3 regions of the Priestia sp. TRN 1309 genome follow, and region 3 is predicted to be linked to each of the others. Evidence: riboswitches for the same ligand, from Rfam matches in the RefSeq annotation. Region 3 holds a riboswitch; each other region holds the start of a gene.
What was found. Region 3 has a riboswitch for S-adenosylmethionine ahead of ACRPLQ_RS11665 (Na+/H+ antiporter NhaC family protein). Riboswitches for the same ligand answer to the same signal wherever they lie in the genome.

Region 1 (7,947 bases), on a different contig from region 3:
TGCTGCTCATATCCATGGTTTAATAAATCATTTGGCTGCTGCTTTAAAGGGCATGGCTGCCGTCGCTAACTAACTCTAAAGCAAGCCGAGTCTAAAACATACGCGGCTTGCTTTTTTCAAGATTTTTATTTTACATAATCATTCGTTTTACTCTTCTTAAAAAAGAAAACAAAGTATAATTTACTCTTCTTAAAAAAGAAAACAAAGTATAATAGTGGGAAAGAATCTCTCTTAAAAGGAGGCCTACCCATGCACTTATCTTTTGATCATCTTGTTCATTTTTCACCTGATCCTATTAAAGCTCAGAAAGAACTAAACGAATACGGAATCAATGTTATTAAAGGCGGTACCCATGAAAAATGGGGCACTTTTAACACGTTGGCTTATTTTCACCTGAGCTATATTGAGTGGCTTGGGCTTACAGATATCGCATTAGCTCAAACAGTTACAGATAATGATCTTATTCAGCAGCTTGTTAACGAACATACGCCGTTTGGTCATTTTGGGCGATTTGCCCTTCGTACAGATGATACGGATTTGCTCATAACCGAGCTGAAAGACAAGGGCTACACTGTAAAAGGCCCTGTAGCGGGGTCTCGTCAAACTAATGATAAAGAAAGACTTCAATGGCAAATGTGTTTTATTGAAGATGACCATGATGTCCTCCCTTTTCCTTTCTTTATTGAGTGGGGTGAACCAGAAGAAAAACGCAAGCCAAAGCTAGCTGCTCTTTCTTCCCATCAAGCCGGTCAGCTGCAGCTAAAAAACATTTACTGTGCTGTACATAACCTTGAAGAATCCATCAGCAAATGGACAAAACTGCTGGACGTTCAGGCTGGCGAAAGCTACAAAGACTCTTTACTTGATGCACGTTGTCAAAAACTATATGTCAATAAAGGAAACCTTATTTTTTGCAGCGGAACACAAGGTGTTGTCCACGATACATTAAAAAAAGTTGGAGAGCGTCCATTTTTGGTTGAATTGGATCACGCTCTAACACCGCAACAAATTACCGTACAAGGAGCTTCTTTTAAATTCAACAAATAAACATCCGCGGGCGGATGTTTATTTCTGTGCTTCTTTTATAGCTTGATAAATGAAGTGAGGCAAAATCTCAAAGGAATACTGAACGTCTAATCTTTCGGTCCATTGATGCGCATCTCTTCCCAGCGGTCCAATGTTCAGCACCGGCATCTTCAGCTCCTCTAGCTCTTCTAGCGGGATATGATATCCTTTATTCCATAGAGGCATATTGGCTACTAACGTGTTAAATGTATGAAGCGGGTGCTGCAGGCTGGCATAGCTTAAATCCGAAATTCCACCAAAATAACTTTGTTCAACTAGCTCCACTTGGAATTGCTCTTTGGCAGCTGCCTGTACGTTTGACAAAATCTTTTGTACAAAGAGATCATCATGTGAACAAACGGCCGGGTAAAAAGGCGGCGTAAAAAATAAGACTATCATCGGAGCTGCTTCTTTACATAAACCAGCTAAAGAGTTTACTAATTTAATGGTTTTATTTCTGTCATCATCTTCTTGTGCCAAAAGTGCCGCTTCCATTTCTTGCACATATTTTTTACCGTGCTGTTTGACTGCATGAGTATAAAGTTCTTCATACGTCCATACGTTCACGTCAAGGGATGAACCCTCCATTCCCACAGCGTACTGCCGAGCAGCTTTATTATAATGTTTTTTTACATTCAAAGCCGCTTTGTCAGCCGATTTCAACAGCAGATCTGTTACTTCTTTAAGAGAGCGGTTTAACATAAATAAATTAAATAATACAACGGCAGAGTGCGGAACTTGAACGGAATACTCTTCTTTTAAATCTTTTTGTATCAGCACAGTAGGAGGTGGACTCGTTTCATCTCTTACTTTTTCGCAAAAATCAACGTTTAGTTCTATTTCTTTTGTTAAATAAGAAGCTAGTAAATTAGCATTCAAACCAGCTAGCGGTTCCCCTACATGAGTTTCTTTTCCATAACACAAAAAGCTTGGCATGATCTTGCCAATCGATCCTGAGTACACATAGTTCGTTTGATCACCAGGATAGCGGCTGAACACTGGTTCTGCATTTAGCATGAGAGAAAAATCCAGCTGATGTTTGCACGCAAGTTCTAAAAGAACAGGCACTGCTTTTCTCATTCCGAGCGAATTTACTTCTTCATCCGGTACCGACAGAAGCAGGATGTTTCCGTCAAACTCTCCGTTGCATGCTCGTTCAATCATACTGATATGCAGAGCAATACCTGCTTTCATGTCCATCGTTCCTCGGCCAAAAAGCCAGTCTCCTTTTATCATATCTTTTTGTACGTGCGCCGGAACTTGTTCCATATCATTATAAAAAGTACTCGTTAACGTATCAGCGTGAAAAGCATCCTTTTTCCACTGTCCATAATCTTGTACATCCACTACGTCGTAATGACTGACTAATACAACTGTTTTATTCGTATTTTTCCCTTCAACAAAAGCTGTGACAATCGATCGCCCGTCTCCTGTTGAATGAAGCTCAACTTGCTCGTTTTTTTGAAAGTAAGGCAGCTTCAATAAATACGACGCTATCGATTCAGCCATTTCCACTTCTGCCATCGTTCCTGTCACGCTAGGTATAGAAACCAATTCGCTTACAAGCTTCTTTAACTGTTCTTTTGTTTGATACAAAGATGTTTTGTTCGACATACCCTTCATCTCTTTCCTTTTTCTAAATTTTCCATCAAACAAAACGATTCGTCAATCCCTTTGACAGAGACCCTTTCATTCTATCCCTATGTATCATAGTATGCGCTTCCTTGACGCACATGATAAAAAAAGAGTGCGCGGCTAGGGCTAGCACCGCACACTCTTTTTTTTACTTTTCGTCATCTTCTAAAAAGTCTAGGATACGATCAATAAGCTGTTCGCTTCCTGCATCGTTTCCATGTTCAAGAGACATTTCCATTTCAATGCTCCTTTCATAAAATATTCTTGTTTTATAACATACCACAATTCATTTCGAATGTAACCTTTAATTTGTGTAAAAATTTCGACAATTTATGATTAATTTTGAAACCTAGTGAGTAATGATTATACCCACCAGATTCTTCAATTGTCAAAAAACATGCTTTCTATTTAAAAACACTTTAAAAATAGAGGCGCGAGCAGACTTCTATAAAAGACAGCCTACTCGCTCAAGCTTGGAACAGCATGATGAATAAATTTCTAGTTCATTTGCTTTTTGTACATCTTTAATATCTATGCCTACAGCATATGTACGAACATGGTTTTCGACCACAATTTCATAAAATGTTTCTAATTCACGATAAGCTACTTGATAATGCTTTCCTAATAATTTTACGGCTTCCTTTAATGCTTTCTCTCCTGTATGTGCTGCAACTGCTGTATGACTCATAAAACCCTCTCCTTTTAGAAAAATAAAAAAACTCATTTTGCTTTGATGCAAAATGAGTTTTTCACCCGTTTTATCACCCAAAGCACATGCTTTGCTGGTAGGAGCACCTTACATTCGTAGGTTGCTGTGGAGTCAAAGAGCCAGATCTCTCGTCCACTCGTGATAACTTTTTTAATTTAAAATTTATTTTATCAAACAATTCCATCCGCGTAAATAGAAAAATAAAAATATTTTAATTTTTTTGGTAATGGAATGAATTCAAAAAGTCAAAGCTTAGATTAGCAAAATAAGAAGCTGCTACAAGTAATGCCTCTTCATTTAATGAAAAAGAAGGATGGTGCCATTCATATTCTCCAGCCGTACCCATCCATACAAAAAATCCTGGTACACGCTGCTGATATACGGCAAAATCTTCTCCTCCAGGCGATTGTTCAGCTTCTACGACTTGATAACTAAGATTCTCTGCAGCGTTAATAACCAATTTTTCCAGCGTATCATCATTGTTTACTACAGGAAGATACGGATACCATTTAACGTCTACTGAAGCCCCGAAAGCTGCTCCAATCCCTTCAGCAGATCGTTTCATAAGAGCCGGTATTTTTTCTCTCGCTTCTTCTTGAAAGGTACGCACCGTTCCTTCAAGCGTTACTTTGTCAGGAATGACGTTCCACGAGCTCCCTCCGTGGATTTGAGTTATGCTGACAACAACATTTTGAAATGGGCTGAGATTACGGCTGACAATGGTTTGTAAACTAGTAACAATTTGACCAGCAACAGCAATCGGATCTACTGTTTTTTCTGGAATACCTGCGTGACCGCCTACTCCTTTGACGTCAATTTCAAAACGATCAACGCTTGCCATTAAAGGTCCCGATTTGACACCAATGGTTCCTACAGGAAGATTCGGTTTGTTATGCATCCCAAATATCGCTTCTACTCCTTCGAGCACACCTTTTTCAACGAGCATTTTTGCCCCAGAAGCCGTTTCTTCGGCCGGTTGAAAGATAAATCGAACCGTACCGCAAAGCTCCTGCTGACGCTCTTTGAGAAGAATGGCTGCTCCGATTATAGAAGCCGTATGAAAATCATGGCCGCATGCGTGCATAACACCGTTCACTTCAGAAGCAAATGGCAGATTGGTTTTTTCTTCAATTGGCAGCGCATCAATATCAGCTCGAATAGCGATAGTAGGTCCCGGCTTTCCTCCCACAATTTCCGCTACTGCTCCCACGTCTAAATGGAATGCATCCGCTATAGAAATATCGTAGTGCTTTAACCACTTTTTAATACGTTTAGTTGTTTCATATTCTTTCATTGAAAGCTCTGGAAACCGGTGCAGCTCACGGCGTATGTCTATTAGCGTATTTAGTAGTAATTGATCTGTCATATTTATCACTCTTTCACATTTCTTAATTTAGACCACTTCTCTATCTTTTACGACAAAGAGTGTACCTCATTGAATTTTTTATAAAGAAATACGGTCGTATAGCTTTCTGCAAGGTGCTTTTCTTTAGCTTGAACATATCCTTTTCGTTCATACATCTCAACTAACCAAGGATGTTCTTTTGCTGTTCCTAAAGACACACCTGGCGATTTAAACGTATTTTTTATTACCTCTTCCTCTACTAGATGAAGCAGCTTAGATCCAACGCCTTTCCTGGCAAACGACGGGTCCACTGCAAACCACCAAAAATGCGGAACAGCAAACGGACCTGGATGTTCTCCCCAAGGCATTCGTATAGATATAGTGGCAGCGATTCTTTTATCTTCTTCGTATACATAGCAAAGGTTTTGAGAAATATTTTTCTTAACGAGGGCAAGATCAGCAGTAGCTGCTAAGAAAGGAATGCCTAGCTCTCGAATAGGCTTATATGCTTGTAGAGTTAAGTTCAATAAGTTATCCGCGTCGTCATTTGTTGCCAAACGGAATTCATTTTTCATCTCTTTGTCTCCTTATATAGTACTTAAATATTTTATTTAACTTATAAGTTTACTAAGAATTAAAAAAGGCAGACTGCCGCCTTGCGTACTCACTATACAACTGCTTTGATAACGTGTCAATTCTATTTATCGTTTTCTATAAAAGATATAAATAAAACAAATACACGCAGAAAACTGCGCGTATTACGTACATATCAAGATAGACTTCAGGACTCACTTACCGTAGCTTTTAAATTAGCTGCCAACATCACAAGTTCTTCTATAGATGCTAACTCCTCTTGTGAAGCCGCAGCTACTTCTTCAGCGTAAGCAGCTGCTTGTTTAGCAACCTCCGAAAGGGCCATGACAGACTCCATTACCTTAAACGAATACCCATCAATCTCTCCTGTTGCCTTTGTCATTTTGTTCATTTGTTCTTGAGCGGCAAAGACATCTTCCATAATTGTGGAAAACTGTTGCGTTACATCTTCGACAGTGGCAATACCAAGCGTGACTTCTTCCGTATTCACTTCCATGTTTCGATAAGCCCGCTTTGCCTGTACTTCAATTTCTTTTAACAAATGACTGATTTGTATAGCGGACGTTTTAGATTCTTCCGCTAGCTTACGTACTTCCCCTGCCACTACAGCAAAACCTCTTCCATGTTCTCCAGCCCTTGCAGCTTCAATAGCAGCATTAAGTGCAAGAAGATTTGTTTGTTCAGCAATTCTTGTAATCGTATTAATAATGCGGCCAATCTCTGCGGAACGATCTTCGAGTCCCTTTACTTCACTGGTCGATATCTTAACGGTTTCATAGATTTTATTCATTTGATTCGTCACATCTTTCACCACAACATTTCCGGTAGAAGTATGTTCAGAGGCTCTGTTCATCGATTGTTGTACCTTTGAAGAATGATCAGTCATTTTCTGAAGCAGCTTGGCCATATCCACCATAGCCTGCTCGGTTTCAACCACACTTAGCAACTGCTTATCAGAACCCGCAGCAATTTCTTGAATAGACATCGTAACTTCTGTCACAGCTGTTTTTGTTTCCTCCATGCTTACAAGCAATTGCTCTGAGGAATGACTGACCGTGCTCTTTGTTTTACTTATTTTCTGACGCAGTATTCTCATGTGAGTCATCATTTCATTAAATGAAGATATGAGTGTACTAATCTCATTTTTCCCTTTCAAAGGAACAACATCTACAGATAAATCGCCGTTTGAAATCCCTTTCATTGTTTTTGACAAATTTTCAACCGCAATTATGTAGCGACGTATGATAAAATAGAACACGGTAGTTGTAAAAGAAACAAACAGAAATGTAATCACTAGCGTAATCGAAGCTGCTTGCTCTTGTTTCACAATAAGATAATAATTGGTTACTTCAATTACAGTAGATGTTATGGCCATCATGGCTGCAATCATACATAGCATTTTCATGCGTAAACTTTGAAAAGCTTTTTTCATTTTTTCATCCCCTATACAATCTAAAGACATAGAATGTCTAATCTATATTAGTAGTATCGGCATATTTTTATATTTTTTTGTAAAAACTAAAGAAGAATTGAAACAATTATTATTGGCGCTTTTCCACTAAATATTGGAATACATATCTTCCTGCAAGGCGCTGCAACAGCAGTTGATAACTGTCTGATTATTCTTTCATTTGACCAAACTCTACCTTTGCTTATAAAATGAAGATTTGTAGAAAGGAGTACGAAAAATTTTATGTATACGTATCAAACAGGCAATCAAACAATTGACTACAAAATTGAAGTCGTTCCAAATAGAACCGATATCACGGTGCAAATTTGTGACAAAGAAGGGGTAAAAGTTATTATCCCAAGAGGTCTTAATGAAAACAATGTGCGTTCAATCATCGCACGCAAAGCAACATGGATTTTAAAACAACTAAACGGTTCACAACCAGCTGAGGAAAAGCCAGCTGCTCCAAAGAAAGAAGCAGTAAAAAAAGAAACAGCTAAAAAAGAGGCTCCTAAAGCAGCAGCTTCTGCAGCTAAAACTGGTTCTTTTGAAGAAGGAGACAAATTCCCTTACCTAGGGCGTCAATACCGCTTAAACATCGTTCGTGGAGATGTAGCAAAGGCTGAAATGACATTCCGTGCAAAATTCATTGCTACAGTACCTGAAAGCTGGAACGAGCAGCAAACAAATGAAGGTATTGGACAACTATTAACAGAATGGTACCAAGGCCGCGCAGGTGAAAAATTCCAAGAAGCTTTGAAATCTGTTAAAAAAGCAGCTGACAATGCTCCTGAATCTGTTAAGTGGGACGAGTTAGGTGAAGAATACGCTACGACTCAAGATAATACAATTGTATTAAACTGGCGTTTGCTAACAGCTCCTCTTGCAACAATTGAATATGTCATTGCTTCTCAATTTACAAATGCAGATGAGTTATTCGAAGATGCAGCTGAACGCAAACAGTGGTTAAGCGATAACACCCTAAACGCATTTTAAGTTTATACATAAAAAAAGCACGCGGCGAACGCGTGCTTTTTTTATGACAATGAAGTATTATACCCACTCCCTCCCCTCAGAAATTCCACTCTACCAGGTCTTTGGACATGTCAAAGTTTCTACACCAATCGATATATTGTCTTTTAAAAGAAA
Region 2 (7,947 bases), on a different contig from region 3:
CTTTAGCACGTTCACCTATCTCTTCGTATACGGGCAGAAAATGATTTTCAGCCGTGAGCGGCATCACTTCCATCTTTGCTTTTGCAAGCTCTACTCCAGACCAGTAATCAGGATATCCAGGATCCGGAACCAGCACCGTATCTCCAGGGTTTAATAAGCACTGCGGGATTTCAACAAGTCCACCCTTCCCGCCAAACAAAATAGCTACTTCTTTTTCAGGATCCACATCAACGCCATATTCTCGTTTATAAAAAGTCGCAACGGCCTCTTTCAAAAACTGGTGCCCCCGAAATGGAGAATATTTATGATGCATAGGATTAGCACTTGCTTTTTGGAGTGTTTCTACAATATGTGAAGGAGTAGGCTGATCAGGATTTCCCTGCCCTAAGTTAATAACGTCGTGCCCTTGGGCCATTACTTTTCCTACCTTGCCTACAAGTGATGCAAAAAATTGTTTTGGTAAACTTTTTAATAGTTCCGATTGCTCAAATTGTTTCATCATCGCACACCTTCTCAAAAAATTCTTGAAATTCTAGTCACAAATAATATATTGTAATACTCAACTTGTAAAGTCATTTTTTTCAACTACTAAAAAAAGGACGGATGATAAAGTGAGTGTAAAAATCACGTGTTTGCAGCTTGATATTGCGTTTGGAAACCCAACTAAAAACCGAAAATATATTCAACAAAAAATGACGGAAGCTCTAAAAGAAAACCCTGACATCCTTGTGCTTCCTGAGCTATGGGATACAGCTTATGATTTGACGCGGCTAGACGAAATTGCCGATGATGAAGGACAGCAGGCCAAGCAATTAATCTCTCAATTTGCTAAAACGAACGAAGTAAATATTGTGGCAGGTTCGATCGCGAAAAAAACAGAGCAAGGCGTCACAAATACGATGTATATTTTCGACCGAAAAGGTCGTGAAGTGTCACAATACAGTAAGCTGCACTTATTTAAATTAATGGATGAGCACCTCTATCTAGAAGCAGGAACAGCAAAAAATCTTTTTACACTTGAACAGTCTTTATGCGCAGGAGTTATTTGTTACGATATTCGTTTTCCAGAATGGATTCGCGTGCATACTAGCAGCGGAGCAGAAGTCTTATTTGTTGTTGCTCAGTGGCCGGCTCCAAGACTTGCCCATTGGAAAGCACTGCTCATTAGCCGCGCAATCGAAAATCAATGCTATGTAATCGCGTGTAATCGTGTAGGCCAAGATCCTAATAACATATTTGCCGGACATTCCTTAGTCATCGATCCGTGGGGAGAAATAATCGCTGAAGCTGGCGATAGCGAAGAACTTTTAAGTGCCGACGTTAACCTGGAACTTGTAAAAGAAATTCGTAAACAAATTCCTGTCTTTACAGATCGCCGCACAGAATTTTATTAATTATGTATTGACAGCCGTTTTTTTGCATGATACGATTTTCACCAGATAACATAAAATTTTCAAACAAATCAAAATTGAATAAGTAATCGTACTCTTATCAAGAGTTGGCTGAGGGATTTGGCCCTGTGAAGCCCAGCAACCGACCGTCATTCCATCCTAAGATGGATCACACCCGTAAAACATGTTTTTACAAAGGCACGGTGCTAATTCCAACAGAAAGTAATTCTTTCTGGCAGATAAGAGGTTTGAACACTACAATCAAGCCTCTTTCCAACGAAAGAGGCTTTTATATTTTCTAAAATTATAAAAGCCTCCATACATTCTTAAACCTATTAACTTAGTAAACAAATCAGTTTAATAAACTATGGAGGGATTCTAATGTCAACAACAAAAACAGAGAAGTATCAGCCTTTAACAGAAATTTCAGCAATCAAACTTGTGAAAAAGCTAGGTCTCTTTGATGCCACAGAAGCACTGACTGCCCGTGAAATCGGTGATGGCAACTTAAATCTCGTCTTTCACATCATAAATGATCAAACGAATAAATCCATTATCGTCAAACAAGCACTTCCTTATGCAAAAGTTGTAGGCGAGAGCTGGCCTCTATCCTTGAACCGTGCCACGATTGAAAGCAATGCGCTCAAGCAATTCGGTGCATTTACCCCTGAACTCGTACCAGCTGTGTATTACCACGATGAAACGCTTGCTGTTACGGTCATGGAAGATCTGTCTCATTTAACGATTTCCCGCGCCGGACTTATTCAAGGAGAAAGTTATCCCCTGCTTTCACAGCATATCGGTTCTTTTCTAGGACATATTGCATTCAAAACGTCGGATTTTGCCTTAAAGCCTCAGGATAAAAAAGAAGAAGTCGTCAAGTACAGCAATCCGGACTTATGCAATATTACGGAAGATTTAGTTTTTACAGATCCTTTTTTTGATATCGATACAAATGAATTTGAAGAAGCGCTGCGTCCTGATGTAGAAGAATTGTGGAACGATGGAGATGTAAAGTTACAAGCAGCAAAATTAAAATATAAATTTTTAACAAATGCCCAAACGCTAATTCACGGTGATTTACATACAGGAAGCATATTTGCTAGCAGTCAAGAAACGAAAGTGATTGATCCAGAGTTTGCTTTTTACGGTCCGTTTGGATTCGATTTAGGCCAATTTGTTGCAAATTTATTTTTAAATGCTCTTTCTCGAAAAACAGATCGCGAACCGTTATTTGCACACATTACGAACACATGGAACGTATTTAAAGATACCTTTACTGCGCTTTGGCATTCTGAAAACACTGAACCTTTCGCTAAAGATGAGCGCTTGTTACATGAAATTTTAACGCAAACGTGGCAAGATGCTGTTGGATATGCAGGGTGTGAAATCATTCGACGTACGATTGGCTTAGCTCACGTGGCGGACTTAGACGAAATTTCTTCAGAGGAAAGAAAAATTAACGCTAAACGTACTGCGTTAAAAATTGGACGCTATTTACTTCTGCACCAACAAGACGTTTCACCAAATGAATTTGAACATTTACTTCGATAACGAATAATGTACACAATGAAAGGATCGGTATCAGCATGACAAATACACTATCACTTCCGCGCTCAGTGGAATGGAATGAATCATATATTACTTTATTAGATCAGCAGCAGCTTCCTGGCAAAGTTGAATATATTAAGCTGCAAACCATTAAAGACGTATGGGATGCTATCACTACCTTGAAAGTACGCGGAGCCCCTGCAATTGGCATTACGGCGGCTTTTGGTCTTGCTCTTTCTGCGCTTAGCTATGACACGGATTCAGTCAAGGAATTTAACAAAAAGCTAGCTCTAGATCAACAGTATTTAGCTAGTTCACGCCCGACTGCCGTCAATTTATTTTGGGCATTGGACCGCGTAGCGAAAAGCGCTGAATCCGCTTCGTCCGTTAATGAAGCTAAAACAAAAGTTGTTCATGAAGCGATTCAAATTCAAGTAGAAGATGAAGAAACGTGCTACCGAATTGGAGATCATGCCCTTTCTTTATTTAAAAAGAAAGATAAAATCATGACAATATGTAATGCTGGTTCAATTGCTACAGCTTATTATGGAACAGCATTAGCACCTTTTCACTTGTCTAAGCAGCGCGATATTCCGCTTGAAGTATTTGCTTGTGAAACAAGACCCGTTCTTCAAGGTTCTCGCTTAACAGCATGGGAACTTCAGCAGTCGGGAGTAGACGTTACGCTGATTACGGATAATATGGCTGCTCATACCATTAAAACAAAAGGAATTAATGGGATCATTGTAGGTGCTGACCGCATTGCATCAAATGGCGATACGGCTAACAAAATTGGAACGTATGGACTTGCTCTTTTAGCGAAAGCATTCGGTATTCCATTTTACGTAGCAGCGCCGCAGTCCACATTTGATTTATCTATTCAAGACGGAAGCAGCATCCCTATTGAAGAACGTTCGACTAAAGAAGTAACGCACATTGGAGATACGCAAATTGCTCCAGACGGAATCTCTGTGTACAATCCAGCTTTTGATGTGACGCCAAGCGAACTGATTACGGCCATTATTACAGAGCATGGAGTTATCCATTCCCCGTCTTTTGAATCCATTCAAAAAGTTTTGCTGCAATCTGCTCAATAACAAGAGGCTGGGACAAAAGTATTTTAGCCCCACTGCAAAACGAACCACTAATCAACATGTTGATTAGTGGTTCGTTTTTTTGTGATGGTAAATATCGTTTTATCTGTTTCGTTCCTTCTAGCAGTTGATTGGAGGGCAAGGTGAAGACTCCTGCGGGAAAAACGGAAGGGGTGAGACCCCGCAGGAGCGCAAGCGACGAGGAGGCTCAGCGGCCGCCCGCGGAAAGCGAAGTCTTGCACGGAAATCAACTGCGGTGTCACAAGCGGTTCAGTTCATCTATACGAGTTGTTCATCTTTAGATGACATTGATTTTGTTATGTCTCAACCTTTTTTATTAAACAGCGCTTTTTGGCTGCATTTGTAACACAATTGTAACAGTACTCTCTGCTTTTTCTACATATATTATAGGGGATTCTTTTTGAATAAGGAGGAGTAAAAATGAGTGCAGAGCAAAAAACGGATAAAAACAAAGCGTTAAATCGCAAGCAGCAATATCAGCTATTCGATTTATCCAAAGATGAAGAACTAAATTCCCTCCCTTCTCCTCAGCAAATTGACGGTGTTTTTGTGCAGGGAGAAGGCTGGAAATTAGACGGTGAATAGTTATTTTAACTCCAGAGCGCCTTTTGCTACATTTCTTTCAAGCATTAATAGTTTTTCTTTTATATGAGTTTGGGAACCTGCATAACCTGTTAAAGCTCCATTTTTACCAATAACACGGTGACAAGGTAAAATAATAGGCAGTGGATTTCGACGATTCGCTTGTCCCACAGCCCTTACGGCTTTAGAGCGATTAACAGACTCCGCTACATCACTATAAGACCACGTTTGTCCATAAGGTATACCTTTAAGCGTTAACCACACTTCTTTTTGAAAGTCTGTTCCTTTTATATCCAAAGGCACATCAAATGTTAGCGTGCGCCCTTCAGCATAATCCTGAAGCTGCCGCTTCGCTTCTTTCACAAGGTGATAATTCTCGTCATGGACAAGTTTTTTAAGCTGCTCGTTGTGATCATCGCTATCAAACCAAATATGTTGAACCCCTTTTTCCGAGGCTACAATATAAATTTTCAAATCAGAAAATAAGTTCATTTCTCCATAGTACATACTCGCTTATCCTTTCTGTTTAGGCTGGAAGAATAACACGGAAAGCCGTTCCTTCTCCTATTTTGCTTTCCACTTCAATTCGCCCTTTATGTTCTTCGATAATTTTATATGAGACCATCAAACCAAGCCCCGTTCCTTTTTCTTTTGTCGTATAAAATGGTTCCCCTAAGCGCTTGATGCGCTCTTCGGGCATTCCGTCTCCTTGATCTCGAATGGAGACCGTCACGTAGTGCGGCTCTGTAGAATAGACTTCAACAAAAATTCTTCCCCCGTTTGACGTAACTTCAATTGCGTTTTTAATTACATTTATTAGTACTTGTTTAATTTGGTTCGGCTCGCAGTATACCATTGGCAGCTGAGGGGACACACTTAGTTCAAACTGAATATTTTCTAAAAGCGCTTGAGCATTTAATAAATCAATCGTTTCTTTAACAACCGCAGCTAGATTTTTCTTTTCGAACTTTACGGCCTGTGGCTTAGCGAGTACTAGAAACTCTGTAATAATGGTTTCGATTCTTTTTAATTCGGATTTAATAATATCAAAATAAAGAGAGTGATCTTCTTGAATGCTGCTTTCTAGCAGCTGAACAAACCCTTTTAAAGCCGTCATCGGGTTGCGGATTTCATGCGCAATCCCAGCTGCTAACTGTCCGACTACTTGAAGCGTATCCGATTTCCGAATCTGCTCCTGCATTTGATTTCGTTCCGTTACGTCTCTTAAAAGCGTCATATATAGACCTGGCAAGATATCTTTTTTCGTAGAGAATTCGATGTTTTTAACTTTTTCGTTCCCCGTAACGTACGTAATCTCTCCTTCAGCTTCCCCTTTTTCCTCAATTGTTTCTTTATGCTCAATGACCGCATCTAAATTCGCTGAAGAAATAAAATCCTCCATGGAATGCGCACAAATCTCCTCTTTGCTGAGTTCGAGAATATCACAAAGAGAAGAATTCACATCAATAATATTTCGCTTGCCGTCCCATAAAACTAACCCATCGATCGAACCATTAAAAATCTGTCTGAATTTCTCTTCGTTATTCCGAAGCTCTTGTTCGATTTTTGTACGTTCACTAATGTTTCGAAAAATGGTTAAATGGTCTCCTTCTATAATGCCTTTTTTCCCTGTGAATTCCAACTGTTTGATTTCTCCATTTGGCATGTAAAAAGGAAGCTGATTGCGAATTTCTCCTTCTTTTTGAAATGTTTGCAGCATTTTTAATGCACTAAAGCTTTGCTTATCGATAAACGTATACAAATTACTTCCAATCAATTTGTTCAACGGCAGCTCGAAAGTACGGGACGAAGCAAGATTAGCGTTTAAGATTTCCCCATCGTCTTTCCAAATCAAAATGGCTTCAATCGCATTTTCAAAAATAGCCCTGAAATTTTTTTCGCTTCTCAACAGCTGCTGCTCCATCAGCCGTTTTTCCGTCACGTCTCTCATAATGGACATATAGTATTGACTGTATATATTAGCCGTTGTGGTAAATTCAAAAAAAGTAACGTCTCCATTTTCGAGCTTAATCGGCAGCTCGCCGCTTGTCTTTCCTTCTTGATGCAGAGTTCTCCATAATTTTTTCACTTTATAATGATAAGTAGGTTCTACAAGCTCCTCTAACGTTTTAGTTAAAAGCTGTGCTCTTGTATAATTTAATCGCTCGCAAAATGAAGGGTTCGCATCGATAAGCTGACCAGTTCGATCAAAAATAACAATTCCATCTACCGCTTCATTAAATACATCCATAAACATATGATGACTAATAAACCTTTCATTTTCCATCATCTTGTGCTGCGTAATATCTCGAAATGTACACACAATAATGCCCGACATGTGACTATGTTTGTGTGAAGTAAATTCAACATGTTTCATCATGCCGCTTTGAAGCGTCATCGCGCCTTCATATTTGAAATAGCTTTCTTCTAAAAGCGCTGGATAGTACGCTTCAATCATGTCATACGGAAAATACATCAGAAAATCTTTCATTTGATACGTTAATAGCTCATCCTTTGTTTTTTCAAACAGCCCGCAGGCTGATTCATTGGCATTTATAACTTGAAAATACTCATCAAATACGACAATGGCATCTAATACGTCATTAAAAATAGCTCGTAGCTGCTCTAATTCACCTTGCTGCTTTTGCGCAGCTTCAGATGTTAATTCTCTGTGTGGTGACATGCTCATTGCTCCTTTCTTTTGCACTTCCCATTTCCCCACCTTTTATCTATAGACTTAGTATTCTACAAGATTTGCTTTTTACCTTTTTAAAATTAGTCACGTTTATTCAAAATGCGACATTTCTTCACATTCTCCCGTTATTTAAAAAAGGAGCATGAATAAAAGAGGCTGGGACATAACAAAATGAAACCTATGCTCAACATAACAAAGAAAACGAACCGTGAATCAACATGTTTGATTCACGGTTCGTTTTTCACTTCGGCTAAAATACGTTTTCCCAAGCCTCTATCGATCATTCACTACAATATAAGTGGCTTGAATAGGTCCATGCACGCCAACGACTAGATTCATTTCAATATCAGCTGAATTGCTCGGTCCCGTAATAAAGTTAATGCAAGAAGCAATCGTTTCTCCTCGCTCTACTTTTTCATGAATCATTTCAGCAGCTTGTGTCATGCGAGGGACAATGGAGCTTTGAGGAATGATCGCAATATAAGTGGCCGGCAGCAAACTGACCGATCGTCCTTTTGCACCGCTGCTGAACAAAACAACTGTGCCGGATTCCGCTAGCGTCAAATCACTGAATGTGATGCCTACATTTGCTTGTTCAGCTAGTTTAATATTC
Region 3 (7,947 bases):
CAGGAAAAGCTGTGCTAGTTGGAATTACTATTCCTATATTTATTTATGTGATTACTGTTGTAATGGTGATTGGAGCGTTATCGATTGATGGAGTAGTAATAAGAACATGGCCAACGCTTGATTTAATAAGGAGTTTTGAGCTGACAGGCTTGATTTTTGAACGATTTGATTCCTTGCTGCTAGTTGTATGGATCATGCAGATGTTTGCTTCTTTTACTATTAACCATTACGCCGCTTCATTAGGACTGTCTCAGCTTTTCCAAAAAAACATTCATCCATTTATGTATGGTTTGCTTCCGGTCATATATCTTATTTCCATGATTCCTAAACATATTAATGATGTATTTAAATTGGGAGATATGATTGGCAATATCGCCTTAGTTTTATTTGGCTTTTTGCCGCTGCTTCTTCTCATTATTTCAAAAGTAAAGGGAGTAAAATATGAAACAAACCTTTAACCATTTCCAGTACCTATTGGTTTTGTTTTCTGTTTTTTTGCTCTTTCCTCTGGCAGGCTGCTGGAGCAGTCATGAAATTGAAGAGCAAAGTTTTGGAGTGGGTGTGGCCTATGATAAAGGTAAGGAGTCCATAGCTGAAAAAGAATTTGATGAACAAGGAGAAGGGTATACTAAAAAGAACCTGATTACGTCAACTTATCAACTTATCACTCCTCAAGTCGCAAGTTCAACCACTAAACAAGGAGGACCGCAGCAGAAATCTTACGTAAATATTTCGGAAACAGGAGATTCTCCTTTTCAAATGCTTCGTGAATTATCTTTAAGAAGTGACACTCCTTTAACTAGTCCTCATATGAAAGTAATGGTTATCAGTGAGGCCCTTGCACGAGCGTATAGTTTAGAGCAATTAGTGGACCAAACTCTTCGGGACAATGATTTTAGACCTAGTTGCCTTGTGTTTATTAGTAAAGGAAGAGCTAGCGACACGTTAGAATCAAAAACAGCAGGAGAGATCCCAGCTTTTCACCTGTATGGAATGATAGACAATACGTATCGAACAACGCGGGTTTTACCGCCCATGCCGCTTATTAAATTAGCAAGCAAGATTCAAACTGGATCTAGTTTTCTGTTGCAAAATGTATTATCAGCAAATGGAGAAATCAAATTTGCGGGTGCTGGTATAATTAAAGGGGAAACAAGCAAAATGATTGGTTTTTTGAATGAAGAAGAACTAGATGGTTTGGCTTGGATTACAGGGAAAGGGAAAGGCGGGCTAGTAAAAAGCTTTGATAAAAAGACCGGTCAGCTGATTGTATATGAAATAGAGTCTATGAAAAGTCACATTCAACCCCATGTTAAAGGAGATAATATCTCTTTTGATGTACACATTGAATCAGTGGGAAGGCTATCTGAAAGTTGGATGACCTCAGGGAGCTCTTTTAATAATCAATTTTTACAGAATGCGCAAAAAACTTCAGAAAAAAAAGTAAAGTACCTGGTAAGAAACGTACTAGAAAAAATGCAAACAAAATATAAAGTTGATGTTGCAGGTTTCGGAAATCAATTGAGAATTAAGCAGCCTAGAACATGGATGAGGGTCAAAGGAAATTGGGATCAAACATTTAGTGAAGTGCCAATTAACTATGATGTGAAGTTAACGATTAAAGATTATGGAGCATCCGGATCAAAAAAGTAAGCATCTGACTGTAACTTTGCTTATCGTTATGTCAAAAATGAAAAAACCTAAAAAAATAATAATCTCGGAACTTCCCACGAAATACTCATCGTATGCTTCGTACAGAGCCTTCAACAAACAACAAATAAGAGCTGCCGGTTTTCGACAGCTCTTATTTGTTGTTATTCAAAAATATAAGCTAATGCTTGAAGAGCTTGTTCTGGCGTTTCGACTACAACTTGCGCTTTGTTTGACAGTTCTTTAAGCGGGTGGTGCAGTTTTTCAGGGCGAACCAAAATTAGCGGTTTATCTAATGCGATGGCTGTCGCCGCATCCATTGCGCTGTTCCACTGCTTGTATTTTTCACCAAATAAAGCAATGACCACATCAGATTTTTTAAGGAGCACCTGTGTGCGTAAATTATTAATTTGAGAAGCAGCTTCATCTTTTAAGACAGCATTAGGCTGTTTTCCTAAAATTTCTTCTCCAATGTTGTCGGAGCGGTCATGGTCTGTCATGGGACCGACAAAGGTAAGGGGAAGGTTTAATTGTTCTGCTTGGTTTTTAATTTCGTCTCGCCAGTTATCATGAATTTGCCCGGCAAGGTATACGGTTAAGTTCATTATGTAGAAGTCCTCCTCTAACTAAGATTTGTTTTATTTTATCAAATGTAAGCGGATAATACGAATGATTTGAATGGGCTACTTTTCCAAAAATAAGGTTATAGTAGACAAATAGTTAAAAAAGAGAAACAATAGAAGGCGTATTGCTAATTAAAGAAAGGATGTACATGATGACAGAAACAGTGCTACAAGTAGATCATGTCAGTAAAGTAATTGGGAAGAAAACCATTTTGCATGATGTATCCTTATCGGTTGAGCGCGGTGAGATTTTCGGATTGCTTGGTCCAAACGGATCTGGAAAAACAACGCTCATTCGTACCGTCGTAGGACTCATTAAAGAAACAAAGGGAACAATTACCGTCAATGGGTTTCCTTTAAAAGAACAGTTTACATCAGCTATGAAATCAATTGGAGCGATTATTGAAAACCCTGAGTTTTATGATTATCTGACGGGCTATCAAAATTTAAAACACTTTGCGAATATGCATGAAGGGATCACGGCAGAACGCTTGGATGAAGTGATTGCGCTAGTAAAGCTTGAAAACAGCATTCATGCAAAAGTGAAGACGTATTCCCTTGGGATGAGACAGCGTTTAGGAGTAGCTCAAGCTATTTTACATAAGCCTGCATTGCTTTTACTAGACGAACCAACAAATGGTCTAGACCCAGCGGGAATGAGAGAATTTCGTACATATTTACAAACCCTCTGCAGGGAAGAAGGCATTTCAATTTTAATCGCGAGCCACTTATTAAAAGAAGTGGAAGCATTATGTGACCGCGTTGGTATTATTCAAAACGGCGAGTTAAAAGCTGTTCAAGATCTATCTCCAAATCGTCGAGATCAAGGGATGTATGTAGAATTTGAAGTATCTGACGTGCAACAAGCAGCGGATCTTTTATCTCAAGAATTCCAAGTAACAATAAAATCCGATAGTATTGATGTAGTGATTATGAAAGAACAAATTCCAGCTGTGAATAGAAAATTAGTGGACAGCGATATTTTAGTCTACCGAATCACTCCTGTTTATGAGACGCTTGAAGATTCGTTTATGTCCGTTACGGAGGGAGAGCACCATGCTTAAGTTAATTCAAAATGAACATATGAAATGGTTTTACAAAAGAAGTACAAAAGTCACGTTTATTACAATCGGCATCTTAACTCTTTGTATGGCTCTTTTAATGAAGAAAGTAGCAAACAGCGCAGGAACGGAAGACAACATATTGAATTTCCTGTCATTTAGTGCAGGCATGCTGATCCTCGTTCAATTTTTCGCGCTTGCTGTTGGAGGATCAATGGTTGCAAAAGAGTTTGAAGCGGGTACCATTAAGCTTCTTTTAATTCGCCCTGCTAGACGTTCAACGATTTTAACGTCCAAGTACATAACGCTCGTTTTAATTAGCTTGTATTACTTGCTGAGCTATTTGCTTTTTTCGTTTGTATGGGGAGCATTGTTCTTTGGATTTGCCAGTCTAGAAGGAGATGCGCAGCTGCTTAAAAACATTACGCTTACGTATGACAGCGCGTATATGGAAACGTTTATGATGATGACGTTCGCATTCATGCTGTCGTCTTTATTTAGAAACAGCGCGCTTGCTTCAAGTCTAGCTATTGTCGTAAGTATTGGGGCGAAAGCAGTAACTGGGATAGTATCACAGTTTGGTCTATGGTGGGGGAAATTTTTACTGTTCGCCAACACAAACTTTGTGCAGTATATGGACGGAATGAAGACGATGTTTGACGGAATGACAATTCCATTTTCAATCTTCATCTTAGTTGCACACTTTGTCTTCTTTATGGGCGTAGCATGGGTGGCGTTTTTAAAACGTGACGTAGCTAATTGATGTGAGAATTTTCACACTATATATTTTTCTAAAATAGCATTTGACAATTAAATAAAAAGAGATTACAGTAGTGAAAGACTATTTTTAAAACAACTACAAACTTCTTATCAAGAGAGACGGAGGGACTGGCCCTACGATGTCTCGGCAACTGGCTGTACGCAGTGCGGTGCCAAATCCAGCAGACGATGTTTCGTTTGGAAGATGAGAAGGGTAATCTTATGATACAAATAAGAGACCTCTTCTTATCAATAAGAAGAGGTCTTTTTTTATTACGTAAACAAGAGGTGTTAAGAATGGAACAACAAAAAGGAAACGGCTGGGCGCTGTTACCGCTGGGCGTCTTTTTAGTCCTGTTTGTCGGATCAGGAATTATAACGGGAGATTTTTATAAGCTGCCTGTATTAGTAGCCATTATCATTGCAGCCATTGTGGCGCTGGCTATGAACCGCAAAGATTCACTTAATGTAAAAGTGGAACGCTTTGCTAAAGGAGCAGGGCATCCTGATATCATTATTATGGTACTTATTTTTATTTTGGCAGGTGCTTTTTCTCAAGTCGCTAAAGGCATGGGAGCTGTTGATTCAACGGTAAACTTAGCTCTGTCTGTGCTTCCGCAAAGCTTAGTGGTAGTCGGAATCTTTGTTATTGGCGCATTCATTTCAATTTCGATGGGAACGTCAATGGGAACGATCGCTGCGTTAGGGCCTATTGCTGTAGGAATCAGTGAGCAGGCGCATGTATCCATTACATTGGCAATTGCTGCTGTTGTTGGTGGTGCAATGTTTGGAGATAATCTATCCGTAATCTCTGATACGACCATTGCGGCAGTTCGTACGCAAAAAACAAATATGTCAGATAAATTAAAAGTAAACTTTTTTATTGTCCTTCCTGCAGCGATTGTTACAGTGATTTTATTACTTGTAATGACGCTAGGCAATACGTCATCAGTAGAAATTAAAGATTTTAGCTGGTTTAAAATCTTGCCTTATGTCGGCGTACTCGTTGCTGCCATATTTGGTGCAAACGTATTAAGCATTTTAACCGGAGGAATTGTATTAGCCGGCGTGATTGGATTAGCTGACGGAAGCTACACGCTTTCTTCTCTTGCTAAAACTGTGACAGAAGGTATTGGCGGAATGTCGGAATTAATTATTTTATCTCTTTTAATTGGCGGAATGGTTGAGCTCATTCGCTATAACGGCGGTATTCAGTTCTTATTGAACTTATTAACACGACGCATTCAAACAAAAAAAGGTGGAGAATTCAGTATCGCTGGATTAGTAAGTTTAACCAATTTAGCCACGGCTAATAACACGATTTCAATTATTACAGCAGGTCCGTTAGCGAAAGAAATCTCTGATAAGTATTCAATTGATAATCGTAAATCAGCCAGTCTGCTCGACTTGTTTTCATGCAGCGTTCAAGGGCTTATCCCTTACGGTGCACAAATGCTTCTCGCAGCAGGATTTGCTAAAGTTTCACCGGTTGAGATTATTCCATTTACATTCTATCCAATGTTAACAGCGGTTTGCGGTATCATTGCGATTGTAATTGGCTTTCCTCGTTTAAATAAAAAATCAAAATCATCTAAAGAAGCTGCGTAATATCAAACCCTTAAAAAGAACATTCTTTTTAAGGGTTTTTTACTGTTTGAAAAAATCAGTCGGCTTTTTTTCATCTAGCTCCTTCCAAAGTGTCTCATTTTGTTTAAGTGCATAAGCCGCTCCTCCGATTTCAATTCCGCATAATAAAATGAATAATAAAATACCCATGATATGACCTCCTTATATAAGTGAATAAAAACATGATTGTAACGGGTTTAGCTTATTGCTGTTTCACTTTATAATGAGAATAAAGTATGAAACGCGTTTCAGCGCAAGAGAAAAAGGTGAAAACATGACAAATATCCGAGATATCGCAAAAAAAGCTGGTGTATCTGTTTCGACCGTGTCACGGGTTTTAAATCATCATCCGTATGTAAAAGAAGAAAAGCGCCGTCTGGTAGAAGAAGTAATTCAAGAACTTAATTACGAACAAAACATTAATGCCGTTCACTTATCAAAAGGGAAAACAAATATGATTGCCGTCGTCTTGCCTTTTATTAATCATCCTTATTTCAGTCTGCTTTTAGAAGGAGTGGCCTCTCAAGCGTTAGAAAAGCAGTATCAGCTTGTTATTTGTCAGACGAACTATGATGTAAAAAAAGAAGAAGAAGCGCTTCATATGCTAAAAACAAAGCAGGTTGATGGAGTGATTATTTGTTCTAGAGCAAGCAGCTGGAGCACGATTGAATATTATCAGCAGTACGGGCCGATAGCCGTGTGCGAAAACGTACAAAATCGTTCTATTCGCTCCGTATACGTTGATCATTATGCAGCTTTTAAGAAAGCGCTCATGTATTTAAAAGAAAAAGGATATACGGATATTGGCTACTGTATTGGAAGAATGACGGGTACAAATAGTCAACAGAGGCAGCAAGCATACAAAGAATATGTAGAAAGAATAAATGAGCCTTATCATCCGGAATGGGTGTTTCAAGGCTGTTTGAACGTGACAGATGGTGAAAAAGTGGTGAAAAAATTGGTGCAGATGAAAAATCGGCCTCAGGCGCTTTTAGTAACAAACGATCAAGTCGCTATTGGTATAAAAGCTCAGTGCGAACAAGCGGGTATATCAGTTCCAGGCGATTTAGCTATTATTGGTTTTGATAATCATCCGCTTTCTTCTTATTTACAAATCACAACGATCGAACTTCCTCTCAAAGAAATGGGCGAAACGCTTTTTAAACTAATCAGGAGCAAGGATCCTCAAAAAATTGAGCTTCCTTTTCGGTTTATTGAGCGTAAAAGCGTATAAATTCTTGATGATCTCACCACGTGTTTTTATCGGATAAAATGAGTAAAAGCGGACATCATACGAGTAAAGAAAGAAGAAAAGGATGATGATCGTGGAGAAAAAAGAATATCAAGTAGGAGATCAAGTATTTGTTATTTACCGAAATCCTCATACGGCAAACGTTGCCAATATTAATCAAGCTGAAATTGTTGAACATCCTGAAAATAAAGGTGAAAAAGCGCTGTTTCTGCATGAGTCTTATCATTTGTTAGCTGAAGATGATGCTGTGTATTCAACGTATGAAGAAGCAGAGAACATGTATAACAAGATATTTGATTATGAACAATATGATTGACGAAAGGCTCTCTTAAATAGAGAGTCTTTTTTGATCTAAAAAATAATTACCACGGATAGAGTCTTTTTATTTTTCAAACGCTATTAGTATTAGAAAAAAGGAAGTGTACATGATGATAAAACCTTTTGTACCTCAATTAGTATACATTGAGCCAGGGGCAATGGAGTACCCGCTTGGTGTTCAATTAAAAGAAAAATTTGAGAAGATGGGAATTGAGATTCGTCAAACAACTTCTCATAATCAAGTGCGTAATATACCGGGAAAAAATGATTTGCAAAAATACCGCAATGCCAAGTCTACTTTAGTAGTTGGTGTGCGTAAAACCTTGAAATTTGATACATCTAAACCGTCAGCTGAATATGCAATACCTTTTGCAACAGGGTGTATGGGGCACTGTCACTATTGTTATTTGCAGACAACAATGGGAAGCAAACCATATATTCGCACGTACGTGAATGTGGAAGAAATATTAGGTCAAGCAGAGCAATATATGCAGGAAAGAGCCCCTCAAATAACGCGATTTGAAGCGGCTTGTACATCTGATATCGTAGGAATTGATCATTTAACACATTCATTAAAGCGCGCGATTGAATATTTTGGGGAAAGTGAACTAGGTCAACTGCGCTTTGTGACTAAGTTTCATCACGTGGATCATTTATT

Region 1: linked by a shared signal. The riboswitch ahead of ACRPLQ_RS13340 (hypothetical protein) and the one ahead of ACRPLQ_RS11665 (Na+/H+ antiporter NhaC family protein) in region 3 are both predicted to bind S-adenosylmethionine.
Region 2: linked by a shared signal. The riboswitch ahead of mtnK (S-methyl-5-thioribose kinase) and the one ahead of ACRPLQ_RS11665 (Na+/H+ antiporter NhaC family protein) in region 3 are both predicted to bind S-adenosylmethionine.

The regions. Positions count from the first base shown of each region.
Region 1 is NZ_JBOZGM010000003.1:203,329-211,275, forward strand. Features, by position in the region: gene ACRPLQ_RS13325 (CotG/ExsB N-terminal domain-containing protein) at 1-69, shown strand, start outside; gene ACRPLQ_RS13330 (VOC family protein) at 250-1,047, shown strand; gene ACRPLQ_RS13335 (M20/M25/M40 family metallo-hydrolase) at 1,066-2,679, opposite strand; gene ACRPLQ_RS13340 (hypothetical protein) at 3,146-3,388, opposite strand; SAM riboswitch class I at 3,456-3,557, opposite strand; gene ACRPLQ_RS13345 (amidohydrolase) at 3,621-4,775, opposite strand; gene ACRPLQ_RS13350 (GNAT family N-acetyltransferase) at 4,823-5,329, opposite strand; gene ACRPLQ_RS13355 (methyl-accepting chemotaxis protein) at 5,536-6,780, opposite strand; gene ACRPLQ_RS13360 (M48 family metallopeptidase) at 7,042-7,794, shown strand.
Region 2 is NZ_JBOZGM010000003.1:156,427-164,373, forward strand. Features, by position in the region: gene ACRPLQ_RS13095 (pyridoxal phosphate-dependent aminotransferase) at 1-499, opposite strand, end outside; gene ACRPLQ_RS13100 (carbon-nitrogen family hydrolase) at 612-1,394, shown strand; SAM riboswitch class I at 1,486-1,637, shown strand; gene mtnK (S-methyl-5-thioribose kinase) at 1,773-2,945, shown strand; gene mtnA (S-methyl-5-thioribose-1-phosphate isomerase) at 2,981-4,039, shown strand; gene ACRPLQ_RS13115 (hypothetical protein) at 4,164-4,403, shown strand; gene ACRPLQ_RS13120 (hypothetical protein) at 4,478-4,642, shown strand; gene ACRPLQ_RS13125 (methylated-DNA--[protein]-cysteine S-methyltransferase) at 4,643-5,146, opposite strand; gene ACRPLQ_RS13130 (PAS domain S-box protein) at 5,166-7,346, opposite strand; gene ACRPLQ_RS13135 (LutC/YkgG family protein) at 7,608-7,947, opposite strand, start outside.
Region 3 is NZ_JBOZGM010000002.1:852,280-860,226, reverse strand. Features, by position in the region: gene ACRPLQ_RS11690 (spore germination protein) at 1-458, shown strand, start outside; gene ACRPLQ_RS11685 (Ger(x)C family spore germination protein) at 442-1,653, shown strand; gene ACRPLQ_RS11680 (YtoQ family protein) at 1,815-2,255, opposite strand; gene ACRPLQ_RS11675 (ABC transporter ATP-binding protein) at 2,426-3,337, shown strand; gene ACRPLQ_RS11670 (ABC transporter permease) at 3,330-4,097, shown strand; SAM riboswitch class I at 4,199-4,305, shown strand; gene ACRPLQ_RS11665 (Na+/H+ antiporter NhaC family protein) at 4,391-5,701, shown strand; gene ACRPLQ_RS11660 (hypothetical protein) at 5,741-5,869, opposite strand; gene ACRPLQ_RS11655 (LacI family DNA-binding transcriptional regulator) at 5,994-6,953, shown strand; gene ACRPLQ_RS11650 (transcriptional regulator SplA domain-containing protein) at 7,039-7,287, shown strand; gene splB (spore photoproduct lyase) at 7,400-7,947, shown strand, end outside.